Regions from separate parts of the Streptomyces sp. NBC_00076 genome, predicted to be linked through region 2. Evidence: riboswitches for the same ligand, from Rfam matches in the RefSeq annotation. Region 2 holds a riboswitch; the other holds the start of a gene.
What was found. A riboswitch is a leader RNA that binds a small molecule or an ion and turns the genes downstream of it on or off. The one in region 2 is predicted to bind ZMP and ZTP.

Region 1: another riboswitch for ZMP and ZTP. It lies ahead of OHA64_RS05340 (bifunctional 5,10-methylenetetrahydrofolate dehydrogenase/5,10-methenyltetrahydrofolate cyclohydrolase); the one in region 2 lies ahead of OHA64_RS29840 (glycine hydroxymethyltransferase).

The regions. Positions count from the first base shown of each region.
Region 1 is NZ_CP108242.1:1,150,242-1,154,971, reverse strand. It holds gene OHA64_RS05345 (glycosyltransferase) at 1-908, opposite strand, end outside; gene OHA64_RS05340 (bifunctional 5,10-methylenetetrahydrofolate dehydrogenase/5,10-methenyltetrahydrofolate cyclohydrolase) at 1,062-1,910, opposite strand; ZMP/ZTP riboswitch at 1,933-2,013, opposite strand; gene OHA64_RS05335 (nuclear transport factor 2 family protein) at 2,032-2,397, opposite strand; gene OHA64_RS05330 (ABC transporter ATP-binding protein) at 2,590-4,344, opposite strand; gene OHA64_RS05325 (S-(hydroxymethyl)mycothiol dehydrogenase) at 4,673-4,730, shown strand, end outside.
Region 2 is NZ_CP108242.1:6,525,184-6,529,913, reverse strand. It holds gene OHA64_RS29845 (hypothetical protein) at 1-313, shown strand, start outside; gene OHA64_RS29840 (glycine hydroxymethyltransferase) at 364-1,815, opposite strand; ZMP/ZTP riboswitch at 1,857-1,947, opposite strand; gene OHA64_RS29835 (glutathionylspermidine synthase family protein) at 2,405-3,598, opposite strand; gene OHA64_RS29830 (hypothetical protein) at 3,677-4,048, opposite strand; gene OHA64_RS29825 (DMT family transporter) at 4,187-4,730, shown strand, end outside.

The sequences.
Region 1 (4,730 bases), 5.4 Mb from region 2:
GAGTGCGGGACCTCGTCGACGGTCAGCATGTCGTCGCCGGTCGCGGAGAGCCCGGCCCAGCCCCGCTGGACGACCCCGCGCAGCCCGGCCGTGCGCAGGGCACGCACCACGGCGGCGCTGAGCCGCTCCGGGTCGGGTACGGTCGCGCTGCCCAGCCCCACGAAGACCGGAGCGGGGCCGGCGTCGAGGAAGTCCCGCAGCCGGGACGGGAGTTGGGCGTCCTCGTCGTACGGCCACCAGTAGCCCGCCACGTCCAGGCCCGCCCGCCAGTCGCGCGGCCGGGGGACCACCAGGGGGCTGAAGCCGTGGAACACCGGCCAGCGCTGCCGCTCCCGGGTCCGCAGGGCCGCGGCCGGGCGGATGCGGGGCAGGCCCAGGCGAGAGCGCACCTCCGGGACGGCGGCGGCGAAGACCTGCTCGACGGCCAGGCACACGCCCATCCCGGCGGCCCGGTTGCCGACCGCGCCCCAGGAGCCGACGCCCAGCAGCGGCGGCGCGAACTCCCGGGTGGGGGCGAGGGGTTGGAGATGGACGCCCAGGCTCGGCAGGGACAGGCCCTCGGCCACGGCGTGGCCCACCGGACCGAGAGGGCCGGCGAGGAGCAGCGCGTCGCTCGCCCGGGCCGCCGCCACCAGGTCGTCCGTCATCCGTCCGGCCAGTGCCCGCGCCATCGCGACCACCCGCACCAGCTTCCCCACCCCGGTCGCACTGCGGTGCAGTCCCCGCCCGCGCGAGGACTCCAGTTCCGCCCTCGGGTCCACCGGCAGCGGGTGGAAGCGAAGCCCCGCCCGTGCCGCCAACGGCTCGAAGCGGGCGTGGGTGACCAGAGTGACCTCGTGTCCGGCGAGGGCGAGTCCGTGCCCCAGCCCGGTGAACGGAGCCACATCGCCCCGGGATCCCGCCGTCATGATCGCTACGCGCACGACCGACAGTATGGCGCCGCCGCGCCCTCCTCGGGGCCAACGACCCGACACCACCGACGACTTCACGCCGAACGGTGCCGTCCTCGGACCGGAGGCGACCTTCAGTACAGCGCCTTGATTCAGCCGATCACCCGCCGCTCACGCCCCGAGCTGACAGGCGGCGGCGGCCACGGTCTGCTCCAACAGCGTGGCGATCGTCATCGGACCGACGCCGCCCGGCACCGGCGTGATCAACGAGGCCCGCTCCACGGCCGAGTCGAAGTCGACGTCACCGACGTTCCCGGGGTTGTAGCCGGCGTCGATCACGACGGCGCCGGGCTTGAGGTCCCGGCCGTGCACCAGCCGGGGGTGGCCCACCGCGGCGACCACGATGTCCGCCTCGCTGACCACTGCGGACAGGTCCCGGGTGCGGGAGTGGCAGTAGGTCACCGTGGCGTCGCGGGCGAGCAGCAGCATGCCGACCGGCTTGCCCAGGATCGCGCTGCGGCCGACGACCACGGCCCGACGGCCGGACGGGTCGACGTCGTACTCGTCGAGCAGCCGCATGATCCCGCCGGGCGTGCAGGACACGAACCCGGGCAGGCCGAAGCTCATCGTGGCGAAGGAGGCGAAGGTGACACCGTCGACGTCCTTCTCCGGGGCGATCGCCTCGAACGCGGCCCGCTCGTCGATGTGCCCGCCCATCGGATGCTGCAGCAGGATGCCGTGCACACCGGGATCGTCCGAAAGGGCTCGCAGCGTGCCGACGAGTTCCTCGGTGCTGGTGGCAGCGGGCAGCGCCACGTGCCGCGACTCGACACCGGCCGTGCGGCAGCGGTTCTGCTTCATCCGTACGTAGGTGACGGAGGCGGGGTCCTCGCCGACCAGCACGGTCGCCAGACAGGGCGGCTGTCCCGTGCGCCGTGTGAGGTCGGCCGCCCGTTCGGCGGTCTCCTCCACGGTCCGCCGGGCGAGCGCCGTGCCGTCCATGAGCCGGGCCTGAGACATGATCCACTCCTGAGCTGATGCGTGAAATCGCCCAGGCGCACGGCAGTGTTCGCGGGTCGCTCCCCGGTGGTGCTCCACCTCAGCGCCAGTCACGGCCCGCGATCAGCGTAACCTCCGCCGGCTACTCGTCCCAGGCCTGGACCATGGTCTGCTCGACGATCTTCCCGTCCCGCAGCGACAGCATCGACTCGGCGAGGACGCGCACCCCGTCCGGGTACCGGCAGGACTCGCTGAAGGCGACATGGTCGCCCTGGGCCACGCAGTGTTCCATCTTGTGCGTCATCTCGCGGCTGCAGAGCTCGTGGAACATGTCGGCGATCTCGGCACGGCCGTGCAGGACCATCGGATGGCTGGGCTGGGTGTTGCGGTCCACGATCCGAATCTCGGCGTCGTCGGCGTAGAGCGACACCAGAATCTCCTCGCTCGGGCCTTCGACGGCCTGGCGCAATGTCTCGGTGTCGAATCCGGAGCCTGTGGAAGTGGCCATGATGAACCTCCTTCGAGGGCCGCGGCTCGACGAGGAGCGGGCCGCTCGGACCTCTCCCTTAGAGACTCCTCCGCTCCGGCGGGCTCGGCAAGCGCAGTCCGCGCGCAGCGCCTGACGGGTGAGCGCCGCGCGGTGACTGTGCCCGGGACCGGCCCGCCGGCACCGTGCCTCTCGCCGTCCGCGGCACCGGCGTCAGCCCGCGGTCGCCAGGAACTGTGTCGCCGCGAGCTCCGCGTACAGCGGGTCGGCGCCCACCAGTTCACGGTGGGTGCCCACCGCGCGGACCCGGCCCGCGTCCATCACCACGATCCGGTCCGCCATCGTCACCGTGGACAGCCGGTGCGCCACGACCAGGACCGTGGTCGTCCGGGCCACGTCGGCCACCGTGTCCCGCAGCGCCGCCTCGTTCACCGCGTCCAGCTGCGAGGTCGCCTCGTCGAGGAGCAGCAGCCGAGGGCGGCGCAACAGGGCGCGGGCGATGGCGACCCGCTGACGCTCGCCGCCCGACAGCTTGGTGCCGCGGTGCCCCACCAGGGTGTCCAGACCATTGGGCAGCCTGCCCACCAGTCCGTCCAGCCGGGTCGTCCTCACCACCCTCGTGACCATGTCGTCGCCCGCCTCCGGATTGCCCAGCAGCAGGTTGTCCCGCAGCGAGCCCGACAGCACCGGGGCGTCCTGTTCCACATAGCCGATCGCGGAACGGAGTTCGGACAGCTCCCAGTCCGCGAGCTCACGGCCGTCGAGGGTGATCGCGCCGGACTCGGGGTCGTAGAACCGCTCGATGAGCGAGAACACGGTGGTCTTGCCCGCGCCGGACGGGCCGACGAACGCCGTCATGCCCTGCGCCGGCACGTCGAAGGTCACCCCGTGGTGGACGTACGGCAGGTCGTCGGCGTACCGGAAGCGGACGTCGGTGAAGGCGACGGCGGCGGGCCGCGCACCGGGCGCGGGCAACGGCGCGGGCCGCACGGCCGGTTCGGCGGGCAGCCGCAACGCCTCCTGGATCCGGGCCAGCGCCGCGGCACCCGTCTGGTACTGGGTGATCGCGCCGACGACCTGCTGGATGGGCGACATGAGGTAGAACACAAAAAGCAGGAACGCCACCAGAGTGCCCACGTCGATCGCACCGGTCGCCACCCGTGCCCCGCCGGCCGCGAGGACCGTGATGAAGGCGATCTGCATGGCCAGCCCCGCCGTGTTGCCGGCCGCGGCCGACCACTTGGCGGCCCGTACGCTCTGCCGCCACGACTCCTCGGCGGCCCCGTGCAGCGTCTGCTCCTCACGGTGCTCGGCACCGGAGGCCTTCACCGTGCGCAGCGCGCCGAGGATCCGTTCCAGCGAGGCCCCCATCAGGCCGACCGCGTCCTGCGCCTGCCGGCTCGCCCGGTTGATGTGCGGCACGATCACGCCGAGGATCGTGCCCGCGCCCAGGATCACCGCCATCGTGACCCCGAGCAGCACCGGGTCCACCAGGCCCATCATGACCACCGTCGCGACGAGCGTGAGCCCGCCGGTGCCCAGGCCCACGAGCGAGTCGGTGGTGACCTCCCGCAGCAGGGTGGTGTCCGCGGTGATCCGGGCCATGAGGTCACCCGGCTCGGTGCGGTCCACGGCCGATATGCGCAGCCGCAGCAAGTACGAGGACAGGGCGCGCCGCGCACCGAGCACCACCGACTCGGCGGTGCGCCGCAGCACGTACGAACCCATCGCCCCCAGCGCCGCGTTGGCGACCACCAGCCCCGACATGACGACCAACGCGCCGGTGATGGCCCGGTCGTGCGACAGGTCGTCGATCAACTCCCGTGCCACCAGCGGCAGCAGCAGCCCCGTGCCACCCGTGACGAGCGACAGCGCCGCACCCGCCAGCAGCGCCCACCGGTGCGGCCGTACGTATCCGAGAATGAGCCGCCACGCGGGCGGGCCGGTCTCGGTCTCTGCGTTGCTCACGGAGCTCCCTCGGGCCTGCGACGGGCGGAGAGTTCAGGCTACGTCGGCACGGGACATGCGGGACCCGACGCAACCTCGCGGCTCACGTCGGTGCGCCGCTGCCGAAGGCGAACACACGGCCCCGGCCCACGTCCCCACCGACTGTCGGCCCTCGCCGGAACGGACGGCGGCGGCGAGGAGCGGCTCGCCGGGGCGGCGGTGCGGAATTGCCTACGGTGACCTGGGCGGCGCGCCCGGCCGGCGCCCGGTGAACCGACCCCGTTACTGATCAGTTGGCCGTAGGGTCGCAGCAGGGAATGGACACGAGCCGACGAAAGGGGCCGACCTCATGGCGCAGGAAGTACGCGGCGTGATCGCACCGGGCAGGGACGAGCCGGTGCGGGTGG
Region 2 (4,730 bases):
GCCGTGGGTGCGTACGGATCCGGTGCCGGACGTGCCGGACGACGACATCCGCTGGCACCGGGCCTCGCGCTCGGTCTTCGACCAGGTGAGCCGTGCGGGTCTGCCCGCCGGGGAGGGGGACGGGGGCGCTGGGCAAGCGGCGGGCGAGAGCGCCGGCTGGTGGGCGGCCGACGGTGCCTGGCCGACGGTTGCGGTGCTCGGCGTGGGGTTCCTGACCGGGGTCGGCGGCACGCTGCTGATACGCCGCGCGGCGGCCCGGCCGGGTGCCGGACCGCCGCGGGAGGAGCCACGCCAGGAGCTGATCGACCTCTGAGTCCCGTCACTCCCGCCAAAGGAGCGGGGCGGGGTACCGGTCGAGGTGGGTCAGCCGAGGTCGATCTCCGGGTACAGCGGGAAGCCGGCGACCAGGTCGGTGGCGCGGCGGGAGATCTCGTCGGCGATCTTCGGGTCGAGGATGTGCTGGGCCTTGGAGGGGGCGCCCTTGCTGGTCGTGCCGGGCTCCGTGGTGGTCAGGACCCGGTCGATGAGACCGGCGACCTCGTCCATCTCGGCGGTGCCGAGACCGCGGGTGGTCAGGGCGGGGGTGCCGATGCGGATACCGGAGGTGTACCAGGCGCCGTTGGGGTCGGCGGGGATGGAGTTGCGGTTGGTGACGATGCCCGAGTCGAGCAGGGCGGCCTCGGCCTGGCGGCCGGTGAGGCCGTAGGAGGAGGTGACGTCGATCAGGTTGAGGTGGTTGTCGGTGCCGCCGGTCACGAGGGCGGCGCCGCGGCGCATCAGGCCTTCGGCGAGGGCGCGGGAGTTGTCGACGATGCGCTGGGCGTAGTCCTGGAAGGAGGGCTGCCGGGCCTCCGCCAGCGCCACTGCCTTTGCCGCCATGACGTGCGGGAGCGGGCCGCCGAGGACCATCGGGCAGCCGCGGTCGACCTGGTCCTTGAGGGAGTCGTCGCACAGGACCATGCCGCCGCGAGGGCCGCGCAGCGACTTGTGGGTGGTGGTGGTGACGATCTGGGCGTGCGGAACCGGGTCGAAGTCGCCGGTGAGGACCTTGCCGGCGACCAGACCGGCGAAGTGGGCCATGTCGACCATGAGCGTGGCGCCGACCTCGTCGGCGATCTCGCGCATGATCCGGAAGTTCACGAGACGGGGGTACGCGGAGTAGCCGGCGACGATGATGAGCGGCTTGAACGCGCGGGCCGTGGCGCGCAGGGCCTCGTAGTCGAGGAGGCCGGTGGCGGGGTCGGTGCCGTAGGAGCGCTGGTCGAACATCTTGCCGGAGATGTTCGGGCGGAAGCCGTGGGTGAGGTGGCCGCCGGCGTCCAGGGACATGCCGAGCATGCGCTGGTTGCCGAAGGCCTGGCGGAGTTCGGCCCAGTCGGCGTCGGAGAGGTCGTTCACCTGGCGGGCACCCGCCTTCTCCAGGGCGGGGACCTCCACGCGGGCGGCGAGCACGGACCAGAAGGCGACGAGGTTGGCGTCGATACCGGAGTGCGGCTGGACGTAGGCGTGGCGGGCGCCGAAGAGTTCGCGGGCGTGCTCGGCGGCGAGGGACTCGACTGTGTCGACGTTGCGACAGCCGGCGTAGAAGCGGCGGCCGACGGTGCCCTCGGCGTACTTGTCGCTGAACCAGTTGCCCATGGCCAGCAGGGTGGCCGGGGAGGCGTAGTTCTCGGAGGCGATCAGCTTGAGCATCTCGCGCTGGTCGGCGACCTCCTGGCCGATGGCGTCGGCCACGCGCGGCTCGACGGCGCGGATCACGTCGAGGGCCGCGCGGAAGGCGGTGGACTCGTTGGAGAGGGGCTGCTGCTCTGACATGGCGGCCTCCGGGCGGCGTGGCTTGAAGCGGTCACGGTTCACGGGTCGGCCCAGGCGCACGGCACTTGTCACTCTCGCAGGCCGCTCCCCGATGGTCCGTCCCATCCCAGCGCGCCAGTCACGGCCTGCCCGTCAGCCTACCGGGCGCGTCGGGAGACGAAGGTCCCACGTCCACCATGCGAGCGACGACAGGAAGGACGACAGGAAGGGAGGGCGTGCTGCCCCGGGGAGGCCCCGTGACGACGACGGAAGCGGATTCGACGGTCTGGTGAGGTGGCCTCATCGCCACGGCGGACGCACACAGCGCACGCACCTGTGCGCCGTCACCGGTGGTGGTCGTGATCGGTGACGGCGTGTGGGGGTCGTGACCGGTGACGGCGTCGGAGGTCGTCACCGGTGACGGGGTGTGGAGGTCGGATGTGGAGGGGCGGTGTCGTCTGGATGTGCCGGCGGTCAGACAGGGCGTCGGTGAGGCGGGCGATCTGGTCGATGTCGGCGCGCCGGGCCAAGACCGGCGGCTGGGGCGGGGTCGTCGACGGGGAGGCCGACGCGGCCGGCCTGGGCCCGGCAACGCGTTTCCCGACGCCCCTCAGCGGACGATGTGTGGCAGGAAGCGGGCGTACGCGTCCGTGACCAGGCCGGAGGACTCCCGGATGCCGAGACCCGCGGACTCGCCCTCGACGATCCAGGCGCCGAGGACCACGTGGTTGCCGTCGAAGTCCGGCAGTGAGGCCAACTCCTGGTAGCAGCAGGCCTCTTCGCGCGGGGCGGGGGCGGCCTCGGAGGGGTTCGGCTGGTGGATCGTCACCCCCGCGCCCTCCCGGCCCAGCAGGGGCTTGGCCACGTAACCGGTGGTCCGTGCCAACTCGCGCGGGCCGTCCAGATAGGCGGGGAGCAGGTTCGGGTGGCCCGGATACAGCTCCCAGAGGATCGCCAGCAGCGCCTTGTTGCTGAGCAGCATCTTCCAGGCCGGCTCGATCCACAGGGTGCTGCCCGTCCCGCCGCCGTTGTCGAGGGTGTCCAGGACGTGGTCGGCGAAGTGGTCGGTGGTGAGCCACTCCCAGGGGTAGAGCTTGAAGCAGCTGCGGATGAAGCGGAGTTGGTTGTCGACGAAGCGGCCGGAGAGCGGGTCCCAGCCGATCTCCTCCATGGAGATCCAGTCGGTGTGCAGGCCTGCCTGCTCCGCGGTCTCCTTCAGATAGGCGACCGTCATGAGGTCCTCGCCGAGTTCGTCGGCCGAGGAGTGCGCGAAGTACAGGGGGCTGCCGGGTGGGAGGAGGGCGGCCTGCTTCTTCCAGGCGGCGATCAGGCGTTCGTGGAGGGAGTTCCACTGGTCGGCGCCCGGGAAGCGTTCCTCCATCCAGAACCACTGGGGGGAGGCGGCCTCGACCAGGGAGGTGGGGGTGTCGGCGTTGTACTCCAGCAGCTTCGCCGGGCCCGTGCCGTCGTGGCGGAGGTCGAACCGGCCGTAGACCGACGGGAGTTCCGCGCGGCGGCGCCAGGCCTCGGCGACTGTCTCGACCACCCGGGGGTCGGTGATGCCGAGGTCGGCGAAGCGGTTCTCGGCGACGATGTGCTCGGCCGCCGCGAGGCACATGCGGTGGAGTTCCTCGACGACCTCCTCCAGCGCCTCGACCTCGGGGAGCGTGAAGGCGTAGTACGCGCTCTCGTCCCAGTAAGGGCGCAGGGAGTCGTCCGGATAGCGGGTGAGCGGGTAGATGAGCCCCTGCTCCTCCACGGTCTGCTGCCAGCCGGGGCGGGGCTCGATGGTGTGGCGTTCCACGCGGGGCTTTCTGTGCGGCTGTCGGACAGGTGGTGGCGGGGTCGCGGCCGAGCTGTGGCCGCGTCGCGGGACGGTCGGTCAGCCCCCGGAGCTCTTGCCGCCACCACCGTCGCCGTCGCCCCCGCCGCCGAAGCCGCCGCGGCTCACTCCGCTGCCCCCGCTGCTGCTCGAACTGCTCGACCCGGACTTCTTGCCCGGCTTGGTGAAGGAGCCGTTCTTGACCCAGCTGCCCTTCTTCTTGCCGCCGTAGTAATAGGCGCCGTCGACGGTCGTGGCGGACTTGCAGTTCTTGTCGCTGACGATCTTGTAGCCCTTGGAGGCGGTGTAGCTGTCGCGGTCCACGCAGCGCTTGTCGGGGTCCGAGGAACAGGCCGTCAGCGCCACGGCGAGCAAGCCCATGCCGCCGAGTGCGACCGTTCCCGAGCGAAGTTGTCGACGTGCGTCCGCCATGTTCGTGTCTCCCCCTTGGTCGAGCGCGGTGTGCGGCCCGTGTCCGATCGTCGGCGAACAGTTTAGAGATGGGCAAGAGGACGCGGCCGGGCGGGCCGCCGCTCGCACCTCCCCTACTGTCGCTTCGTGCTCTTTGGAATGGTGTGCGCGCTCGGCGCCGCGGTCTGCTTCGGTACGGCGACGGTGTTGCAGGCGGTGGCGGCGCGGGCGGCGGACACCGGCGGGGGTGACGTCGGGGAGGCGACGTTGTTCCTGCGGGCGGTCCGGCAGTGGCGGTACCTGGCCGGCCTGGCGCTGGACGGCCTCGGTTTCCTGTTCCAGGTCGCCGCGCTGCGGTCGATCCCGATCTACGCGGTCGGGGCGGCCCTCGCGTCCAGTCTCGCGGTGACGGCGGTGGTCGCGGCGCGGCTGCTGCGGGTACGGCTGAGCGGGCGTGAGTGGAGTGCGGTGGGGGTGGTGTGCGCGGGGCTCGCGCTGCTGGGGATCGCGTCCGGGACGGAGGGCGACCGCGGCGGGCCGGCGGCGCTGGAGTTCGCGCTGCTCGGTACGGCCCTCGCGGTGCTGCTGCTCGGGCTGAACGGGGGACGCCTGCCGGAGCGGGGGCGGGCCGCGGTGCTCGGTCTGGGGGCCGGGTTCGGGTTCGGGGTGGTCGAGGTGGCGGTACGGCTGATCGACTCGCTCG